2 regions of the Metabacillus sp. KJ11-3 genome follow, and region 2 is predicted to be linked to the other one. Evidence: predicted binding sites of a transcription regulator. Region 2 holds the regulator's gene; the other holds the start of a gene.
The links. Region 2 encodes NrdR, which represses ribonucleotide reductase genes. Its sites were predicted from a motif close to AACACNATATATNGTGTT; they were not measured.

Region 1 (5,472 bases), 300 kb from region 2:
CCGATGATTTCATCCATGCTTTCTTTATATACCGGATATCGTGTATGACGGCCTTCTAATACAATATCTCTCGTTTCTTCATAGGTAGAACCTGATGCAATCCCTTGAATTTCGGTTCTTGGTACTTTTAGTGCGTCACGAACATCCAGATCATAGAAATCAATTGCACCTTTAATCCGTTTCGTTTCATCTGTTTGCAGGATTCCTTCAGATGTAGCGATATTTACCATTGTAATCAGTTCTTCTCTTGAAATTGAAGCGGTTTTGCCTTCTTCTTTTGAGAGGATATTAATAACCATTCTTGTAAATCGTGATAGGAGAAAAATTAATGGCTTTAAAATGAAAATGATGATACGAATGACCGGGAAAACCATATACGCGATCTTATCCGCGAAAGTGGCAGCGATAGACTTTGGCAAAACTTCTGCAAAAATAATCAGCACAACCGTTAAGATCCCTGTAGCAACACCTACACTAATACCATATTCAATTGCAATGACTGTAACAAGGGTCGGCAACATGATGTTAGCTATGTTGTTTCCAATTAAGATACCTGTGATAATTTCATCAGGTTTTGAGACGAAATTCAGTAATTTTTGTGATTTCTTATCATTGTTTTCCGCTTTTGATTTTAATTTCATTTTGTTTACAGCAGTAAGTGCTGTTTCACTGCCGGATAAGAAAAACGACATCAATAGAAAAAACACTATGGCAATAATCAAGACTTGATTCCTCCAACAACTAATACATTTTTATTTCTATCTCTTATCTTACCTTATTTTTGGTTTTGAAGTCGATAAATGTGATACATGTTATAAATTTTGAACAGAAAAATGAATTCAAGAAAAGGAAAAAGCAACTCCCAAGTTCACCCACACGAAAGAAGATGAGGTTGTAGTTGCTTCCTGTATACATTATTTAGTTATTTTTTCTTTACTTTCCCTGTCCATCCTTTAAAACCGCCTTTAAGACAATGGAGGTTATGATAGCCTTTTCGCTTTAACATTTGTGCAGCCCGGCCACTTCGTACCGTATTTTGGCAATAGAAGTAAACTGGTTGGTCAGGACGGATTTCTTTGTAGCGTTGACGTAACTGAGAAAGCGGTATATTTCGAGCACCTAAAATATGTCCACCTTCAAACTCGTTCGGCTCACGAACATCGATTAATTGTGCTTTACGATAGCCTGCACGGAATTCTTCTTCTGTAAGTTGCTTCATAATTTTTCGTTGATAGAAAAAATTAAACGTAATGTAGGCAATCAGGGCAACTGCTACGATGATTAGTAAAATGGTTGATGTTGTCAATATCCTCGACCCCTTTTTTATAGGTTATATCATTGTAAGCTCATAAGAACTCAATATACAGACCTCTATTATTATATAAGAGCTTATGAAAATTGTCATCAGGTTGTATGCATTATTATTTTCTTCCAAATAAACTTCTGCTAGACTTAGGATGTAAAAAAAATAACAAAGAGGGTTACAACATGGCGAAAGAAGTATGGAGATATATTGATTCTGGAAACTGCTCTCCAGCATTTAATATGGCATTGGATGAAGCACTTTTAGAATGGCATAGCGAAGGCAAGATTCCACCTACCATTCGATTTTATGGCTGGAATCCAGCAACACTTTCAATTGGTTACTTTCAAAAAGTTGAAAAAGAAATAGATTTAGAAGCGGTGAAAAGATATGGTTTAGGCTTCGTGAGGAGACCAACAGGGGGTAGAGGAGTTCTTCATGATCAAGAACTTACATACAGTGTCATTGTATCAGAGGAACACCCAGAAATGCCCAAGACAGTAACAGAGGCTTATCGGGTGATTTCAGAAGGAGTTTTGGAAGGGTTTAAAAATCTCGGTCTTGAAGCGTACTTCGCTATTCCTCGTACTGATGAAGAGAAAGCAGGTCTTAAATCACCTAGGTCAGCTGTTTGCTTTGATGCTCCCTCCTGGTATGAGCTTGTTGTTGAAGGGCGTAAAGTTGCAGGGAGTGCTCAAACCCGACAAAAAGGGGTTATCTTACAACACGGATCAATTTTGCTGGATCTAGATGAGGATTTGCTTTTTAATTTATTTAAATATCCAAACGATCGTGTAAAAGAAAGAATGCAAAGAGCATTCAAAAACAAGGCAGTTGCAACGAATAGTCTTAGAAAAGAACCGGTTACGATTGAAGAAGCAAAAAACGCTTTTAAGAAAGGTTTTGAAAAAGGTTTAGATATTGACCTTGAGCCTTATAAGTTAACAGATGAAGAACTAGAGTATGTAAATCAACTTGCGAAAAATAAATATGAAAGTGATGAATGGAATTTCAAAAGATAGAGACGTGATCTTAGGATTACGTCTATTTTCTTCTAGCAGGGTAGGTTTGTAGAAATTTGACGAAAGAAATTTTTTATCTGTCTAATTTAAAAACGTTGATTTCAAAGGTTTTTAATACATTCAAATAGATGCAAGTGACAAAATTCTTCAAAATTCCCCTTTTACGAGTCAAAACCATCACAAATCTCGTTAAAGCTTCTTTTTTTAATAAGTTTTCCATTTGACAAAAAGAGAAATAGTTGACCTTTAAACTATATATAGTATTATTCGTCAAAAAGTAAACACTATATATTGAATTGTAGGGTTGTATATGATAAATTAAATCAGGAGATTTACAAGAAAGATAGATAGAGGAGTTGTTACAATGACAGTTGTTACTGAGCAAAAGATGAGCGTTGATGTGGAGAAGCTTAACAAAGATATTTCTGCATTTCCGCAGGTTCATCCTATTACTAACGATATGAAATTAACACATAAAGGTGTTTCGAGACTTGTTATGCTTGATCGTTACACATTTAAAGACACGGAAAAAATTACGTTATCTGAAGGAGACTTTGTTGTTTTAACGATCAAGGAAGACCCTAAATTCCCGGCAAGAGGGCTTGGCTTTATCAAGAGTATTGATTGGGAAGCAAAAACAGCAAATGTGCTAGTTGATGAAGAATACAGGCACTCATTAGATAAACCTGAGGAAGTGGAGACAGGGATCGTAAAACGCTCGTTAGATGTCATTGAAAAACCACTTGAAATCTTTTACGAACAAATCGCAAAACGTAATGCAACAGGATTAGCATCGGTTGAGAAAACAGAAGAAAAACGTCAAGAATGGTTCGAAAAGTTTTATCAAGAGCTTGTTAACTTAAACTTTATTCCGGCAGGACGTGTGTTATATGGTGCAGGTGCTGGAACAGAAGTAACTTATTTTAACTGCTATGTTATGCCATTTGTGAAGGATTCACGCGAAGGGATCTCTGAGCATCGTAAACAGGTAATGGAGATCATGAGTCGCGGTGGCGGTGTAGGAACGAACGGATCAACATTACGCCCTCGTAACACATTAGCAAAAGGTGTAAACGGAAAATCATCAGGCTCTGTATCATGGTTGGATGATATTGCGAAATTAACTCATCTGGTTGAGCAGGGCGGCTCAAGACGTGGAGCACAAATGATCATGCTTGCCGACTGGCATCCAGATATTATTGAGTTCATTATTTCAAAAATGCAAAACCCTAGAATTCTACGTTTCCTTATTGAAAACACCAATGATGAAGCGATTAAAAAATATGCGCAGGATAAATTAAAGTTCACACCACTTACACAACAGGAAATTGATATGTACCAAGGAATAATTAATTACAAGCAAATTCCAGGAACAGGTGGATTTAGTGAAAAAATTATAAAAGATGCTGAATTAAAGCTGCGTACTGGCGGTACTTACAGTGTTCACAACTCTGAGTTCTTAACAGGTGCGAATATTTCTGTTACGTTAACAAAAGATTTTATGGATGCAGTAGAAAATGATGCTGAATATGAACTTCGTTTCCCTGATGTAGAAAGCTATAATGAAAAGGAAATGAATGAATACAATGAAAACTGGCACAAAGTTGGGGATGTACGTGAGTGGAAAAAACAAGGCTATAAAGTACGTACGTACCGTAAAATTAAAGCAAAAGAACTTTGGAATCTAATCAACATCTGTGCAACATATTCAGCAGAGCCGGGAATTTTCTTTATTGATAATGCAAACGACATGACAAATGCCAAGGCATATGGTCAACAAGTTGTTGCAACAAATCCATGTGGGGAACAACCACTTGCACCATATTCTGTCTGTAACTTAGCAGCAGTAAACCTTGCTGAAATGGCGAATAAAGAAACAAAAACAGTTGACTTTGATAAGCTTCGTAAAACAGTTGAAGTTGGCGTGAGAATGCAGGATAACGTCATTGACGCAACTCCGTATTTCTTACCTGAAAACAAACACCAGGCACTTGGCGAACGTCGTGTTGGACTAGGTGTAATGGGCTTACATGATCTTCTTATTTACTGTGAAACAGAATATGGTTCTGAAGAAGGAAATGTATTAGTTGATAAGGTCTTTGAAACAATTGCTACAACAGCATACCGTGCATCAATTGAATTAGCGAAGGAAAAAGGAAGCTTCCCGTTCCTAGTTGGAGAAGAAGATGCAGAAACAAATCGCCTTCGTGAAGCATTTACCCAAACAGGATTCATGCAGAAAATGCCTGCAGATATTCTAGAAGGTGTAAAAGAGTACGGAATCCGTAACTCACATCTATTAACTGTTGCTCCTACGGGATCCACAGGGACAATGGTTGGTGTTGCAACAGGACTTGAACCTTACTTCTCATTCTCGTACTTCCGTAGTGGAAGACTTGGTAAATTTATTGAAGTAAAGGCAGATATTGTGCAGGAATATCTAGATCAACATCCAGAAGCAGATGCAAACAACCTACCGTCATGGTTTGTATCCGCAATGGAATTAGCTCCTGAGGCACATGCAGATGTACAATGTGTCATCCAACGTTGGATTGATAGTTCTATTAGTAAAACAGTTAATGCTCCAAAGGGCTATTCTGTTGATCAGGTAGAAAAAGTGTATGAGCGCCTGTACAAAGGTGGAGCAAAAGGCGGTACAGTCTATGTAGACGGTAGCCGTGATACACAAGTTTTGACACTAAAAGCTGAAGAAAATACATTTGATGAAAATGAAGAAGTAGAACCAAAGGAAAAAGGGAAAGTGGTTCTTGTTGATACAATCAATGATCTTCGTTCAACAGATGTAACGATTGGGAATGAAGTTGGTAATACTTGCCCGGTTTGTCGTGAAGGTACAGTTGAAGATTTGGGCGGCTGTAATACATGTACGAGCTGTGGCGCACAATTAAAGTGTGGATTGTAATCTGTTTAAAGGATCTGACAATGTCAGGTCCTTTTCTTTCCTGCAATACAACCATAACTTGTCATGATTAACAAACTCATGTAAAATTGTAATGATGTCGTTAAAAAGTTCGGCGAATATGGAGGGACCAACATGCCAACACCAAGTATGGAAGATTATATAGAACAGATTTATTTACTTATTGAAGACAAAGGATATGCTCGAGTTTCCGATATAGCCGAAGC
Region 2 (5,472 bases):
CCGTTCCATAATCCTTGCTGCTTTAACCGGCTCTTCTTCTCCACGTTGAGAAATGGAAAGATGATGTTGAAGTTGCTTCAAGTTAAAATTTGATGAAATAAAAATAGGCAGATTTTCAAGCATTCGATACTGTAGTATTGTTCCCAGAACTTCATCCCGTGCCCAGCTTGATACAGATTCTGCACCTAAATCGTCCAGCATCAATACAGGTATTTTTTTCACCGCATCCAACTTTTCATCGAGTGATGAATTTTGAAACGAGCCCTTTAATTCCCTCATAAATTCCGGTACATAAACAAGCATTGAAGGTACTTTATGTGAGGCAAGTTCATTTGCGATAGCACCTAAAATATACGTTTTGCCAACTCCGAAGGATCCGTACAAGTAGATACCTTTTGGATGACTCCCACTGTTATAGGCTTCAACAAAATCCTGAGCGATACTAATAACCTGAAGGCGGCTTGTTTCCTCGACATCAACGTCGATCTTGTCAAACTGTGCTTCAAGAATGTCCTTTGGAATGTACATACTTTTAATCAGTGCCTCATTTTTTTCCTTTCATCTTGAAGCTCTTTTGTTGGGCATTTATCATATTGAATATCAATGATTCGACCTTGTATGATTAAACGAGGATGATAGCCTTGCAATAAATTTTTGCATTCAGCCAAAGATGGACATATTTCACAGTTTTTGCTTTGATTAATAAATTCATAAAGCTTCATTAAACTCCTGTTAATCATCCCGTCTTCAATTTCTGTTGAGTGCTTAGTGATAAATGCTTGTACATCAGGATTATTTAGCACCTGTTTCTTTAAATCGTTGTATCGTTCATTAAAATCAGGTCTGCTCGTTAATTTTTTTAATGACTTGCTCATATGTTCCATATTCTACTCATTCCTCCTTTCATTCATTTCACCGCTTTTATTATCCTTATATTTTTTAATCCGATCAAATAATTTCTTCTTTTCTAGTTCGAATTGCTCCAAATTCTTATTCTTTACTCCCTCTTTGTTTTGTTGCTGTTCTTCTTTGTCTGTATTACCTTCGTCACCTTTTAACCATTCGGGAAGGATTTCCTTTCGAATGGGCGTTTTCTTACTTTGATTTTTTTCTTTGATGTTGTTTTTTCCTCTGCCCATTGTTGATATTGACGATGTTCCTGTTTCGCTAAGTCCATTGCTTCCTTCACGGTTTTAACTTGTTTTCTTGTCCAATGACTTGCAATTTTTTGTACATAAGCTCTTGTAAGCTTCATATCTGTTTTCAGCATAACGTAATAAATCAATACATTCACAACACCCGGCTCAAGCTTTTGTTGAACCATGACCTCTTCAATAATTTGCAAATCACCCACAGCCGGCGGGACTCCTCCTGCAACATCTGTTAGAAATTGTCTTGGTGAAATGGTTTCTAATTGAACCATTAGTTCTTCTTCTTTTGATAATTGTTTTTTGTTAAGCTTTGACCGTAACGTGAGTGGCTGTTTCTTATCCACAAGATTCGGTAATTCATCTCCCACTTGGAATTGATACCAATCTCTCGCTGATTTTCTGAGCAATTCTACATCAATCATATCATCCTGATCAAGACTTGACATGGCCACATTTTTCATATCAACTGCACCAATTCCATATAGATAAGACAGCTTTTTAATCACCTCTTTTATTGGAGGTGTAAAAGCTTTTGGAGAAATAAGCGCATCAGATAAACCGGAGAAAAATAAATCGAAGTCAAATGAAGCATCTGATATTTCCAATGTAGACCGGCTATCTGATTGGAGGTATTCTCTGTCATTTTCAAGTGTTAGATCATCCATTGTTTCTTTATTTACTCTACCCATCATTTCTGCAGACCGAACGGAATCAAACACATCATCAAACGATTTCGTAATCTCCTTCATTCCCTCTTCCATTTGATCATCTGAAAAAATCTTTTTAGTTGTAAAAACTTATTCCGACCAACACGATTATACAGATAAATATTTAATACACCATCTTGAAAAAACTCATTAGGTCGAATAGGTGTCTGTAATTCGTATACGTATCTTTTCACACCATCAATTTCATCTAGATATGTTTTCAGCAATCCTAGTCCTTCTAATTTTATTCGTTCATGATAAATTTCCCGCAAATTACTTTGCATTAGAGTCATTAAACTGTGATGAGTCGTTTCAACACTCCAAATGCGATTTTGCTCTAATTCTCCCCATAAAGTCATATAAAGACTAAAAGATTTTGAACCTATTAACGGCTGATAAAGTAATGTCATGATTTTTCGATCTAAGTCTTGTAGAACTGAGTTGCTTTTAACTGTATATCGATCAATAGCAAGCAGTTCTTTCCAATGCTGTTCCATACCCCTCAACCTTTCATCCCTATTGTAAAACACACCACTGAAAAAAGAGCTGAAGGATTTCTCTCCATTAGCTCTTTCATCACTTATCTTACTTTCTTTATAAGGTCTGTTAATTCCTCAATAAAGACATTTATATCTTTAAACTGTCTATAGACAGATGCAAACCGTACATATGCAACTTCATCTATTCTAGCCAGCCTATCCATTACCATTTCGCCTACTAGTTCACTGTTAACCTCAGAAACACCTTGATTTCTGAGCTCTTTTTCAATTTCATGAACAATGTCTTCAAGCTTTTGCAAAGGAACAGGTCTCTTTTCACAAGCTTTAATGAGACCTCTTAAGATTTTCTCTCGACTAAATTCTTCCCTTGTTCCTTCTTTCTTCACAACAATTAAAGGAAATTCTTCGACTTTTTCAAATGTTGTAAAACGATATTGACACTCTTCACATTCACGGCGTCTGCGTATTGATCTCCCTTCATCTACAGGTCTAGAATCCAATACCCTTGTCCCATTATGCTGACACGAAGGACATTTCATATGACCAACTCCTTCTTTACGTCATATCCAGGTTTATGACCCAGGTCTTTATCTTCCACTTTTTCCTGCACCAACGAATGTTTCTTTTTGATCAAGCTTTTTATATAAATCTAGAATGATTTTTTTACTGTAACCAAAGTCTGTTGGTAACACGGTATTTGTGGTTGCTGTCAGATCAACAGCTGTTTCAAAAGGACGCACAGAAATAACCGTTACAATTAAAAATGCCTTTCTGGGGCGGTCAATGTTCACGCTCATTTCTCCACGTTCTTCCGATACCGATGTCACTGTCATCCCCGGGTTTTGTTCAATTAACTCCTTTACTGACTGCAATGCTTTTTTATTTGTTGTTTTATAATAACGGCTTTGCAAGTCTGGATTATAATGTTTATCTCTTGTTTCTTGGTGCGTGCTAAAAAAATCTTTTATTTTATTCACAAAACTCATTTTAGAATTCCCCTTTATTATTTATTTTTCCCTATATGTATGAAAAGTTATTCTATTACTATCATACTGAAATTTTCCGATAATAAAAAGAGGTGCAGATTAAATAATCTACACCTCTGAATGTTTTGTTTCAAATTAAAGAGCTTTCGCTTCCGCTTGCTTTACTTGTACAGGTCCCATACCTCTTGGTATTTCAATATTTTCACGTGTCTGTGCACCTAAAGACTCTGCAATATGGTCTGCAGCAATATTTGGATCTAAATCACCACAAGTGTAAACATCAATACTTGCATAACCATGCTCCGGAAAACTATGAATGGTTAAATGAGACTCAGAGATAATAACAACTCCACTTACTCCTTGAGGAGCAAATTTATGAAATGCAACCTCTCTAATTTCTGCACCTGACTTTAACGCCGCATTTACAAATGTTTTTTCAATGTAATCCATGTCATTTAACTTATCAAAATCGCATCCCCATAATTCTGAGATTACGTGTCTACCCATTGTTTCCATATTCATGGATCCCCCTTTAACTAGTTTTTACATGAATTCTTCGCGTATGGTATGTGTACTACCACGGGGGAAAGTTAGTCCAGAGAGGTCCTAACCCTTTAAGTAGCCTTAACACCTTGGCTTTGATAAGAAGTTCACGAAAAATAGTATACTTTGTTTGTATATGTTTTGCAACAAACTTTTGAAAAATTATTTGTCATCTCTTAGTTAAAGGGTTTCATCCAACATGATCATGCATGTATTACTTTTTCCGTAGGAATTTTAATTATTCTTTAATTTCTCATACACCTAATAATTGTGACATACTTTTTTCTACCATTTTTGTTAAATCAACTACTCTGCATGAATATCCCCATTCATTATCATACCAGGCCAGTACTTTTACTTTATGTTGATCAATGACCATGGTTGATAAACTATCGACGATTGCCGAGAAGGGATTTGTATTATAATCAACGGATACGAGAGGCTCTGTAGAATAGTCAAGAATGCCTTTTAATGAAGTTTGCGATGCTGATAAAAAGGCATGATTGATTTCATCTGCTGTAACAGATTTATCCACATCAACAACTAAGTCAACAAGTGAAACATTTGGTGTTGGTACTCTTAATGCCATACCATGAAGTTTACCTTTCATTTGAGGCAAAACAAGTTCCAGAGCTTTTGCAGCACCAGTTGTCGTAGGAATGATGGACTGTCCGCAAGCCCTTGCTCTCCTTAGATCTTTATGCGGATTGTCAATATTTCTTTGGTCATTCGTGTACGCATGAACGGTTGTCATGAGACCATTTCTTATTGTAAACTCCTCATCAAGTATCTTTATGACAGGTGCTAAACAGTTCGTTGTACACGAAGCATTTGATATAATTATATGCTGATTGGCATCATAATTTTGTTCATTGACTCCCATAACAATCGTGATATCTTCATCCTTTCCCGGAGCTGTTAGTATCACTTTTTTAGCTCCAGCGTTCACATGCAGCATCGCCTTTTCTTTATGATTAAATTTGCCTGTTGCTTCAATAACAATATCGATATTTAACTGCTTCCAAGGAAGCTCTTCAGGATTCCGCTCATCCAACAATAACACCTTATGACCATTCACGACTAAATGATTGTCCATAGCGACCACACTTCCCTCGAAAGCTCCATGATTTGTATCATAATTAATTAAATGTGCCAACGTTTCTGCAGGATAGCTTGCATTGATCGCTTTTATGTTTAACCCTTCTGAAATAGCTCGTCGAAAAACCATTCTCCCTATTCGACCAAATCCATTTATTGCAATATTAGTCACCATAATAAACATCCTCCCTCTTCGTATATGTTATACTAATAATCGATAATTTTTAATTAGTATAACACATTATATGTGGATAGAGATCGTTTTTTTCATCCTTGTAAAGCATATTTTTAAAATAGGCATTATTAATACTTATGGGTAAAAAGTTTAAAAAGTAAAAAAAGAGACATATAATTGTCTCTTTTTCGTCTAAATCCATTTTTTTAACACAGCTTCCACCTGGGTTTGTGTATTTTCAATGGTACCGTTATTATCAATTATTTCATCAGCAAGTTTTCGTTTATCTTTTAGAGGAAGTTGTGATTGGAT

Region 1: the regulator NrdR is predicted to act here: its motif matches at 2,606-2,623, upstream of AC0L8O_RS06045 (vitamin B12-dependent ribonucleotide reductase).

What each region holds. Positions count from the first base shown of each region.
Region 1 covers NZ_CM147865.1:1,166,734-1,172,205, forward strand. Annotated here, with positions in the region: gene AC0L8O_RS06030 (CNNM domain-containing protein) at 1-722, opposite strand, end outside; gene AC0L8O_RS06035 (rhodanese-like domain-containing protein) at 923-1,291, opposite strand; gene AC0L8O_RS06040 (lipoate--protein ligase family protein) at 1,489-2,325, shown strand; gene AC0L8O_RS06045 (vitamin B12-dependent ribonucleotide reductase) at 2,690-5,248, shown strand; gene mntR (transcriptional regulator MntR) at 5,381-5,472, shown strand, end outside.
Region 2 covers NZ_CM147865.1:864,427-869,898, reverse strand. Annotated here, with positions in the region: partial or broken gene dnaI (primosomal protein DnaI) at 1-884, opposite strand, end outside; gene AC0L8O_RS04470 (DnaD domain protein) at 1,055-1,900, opposite strand; gene AC0L8O_RS04465 (hypothetical protein) at 1,897-2,355, opposite strand; gene nrdR (transcriptional regulator NrdR) at 2,439-2,897, opposite strand; gene AC0L8O_RS04455 (cytosolic protein) at 2,946-3,344, opposite strand; gene speD (adenosylmethionine decarboxylase) at 3,480-3,860, opposite strand; gene AC0L8O_RS04445 (glyceraldehyde-3-phosphate dehydrogenase) at 4,141-5,160, opposite strand; partial or broken gene coaE (dephospho-CoA kinase) at 5,353-5,472, opposite strand, start outside.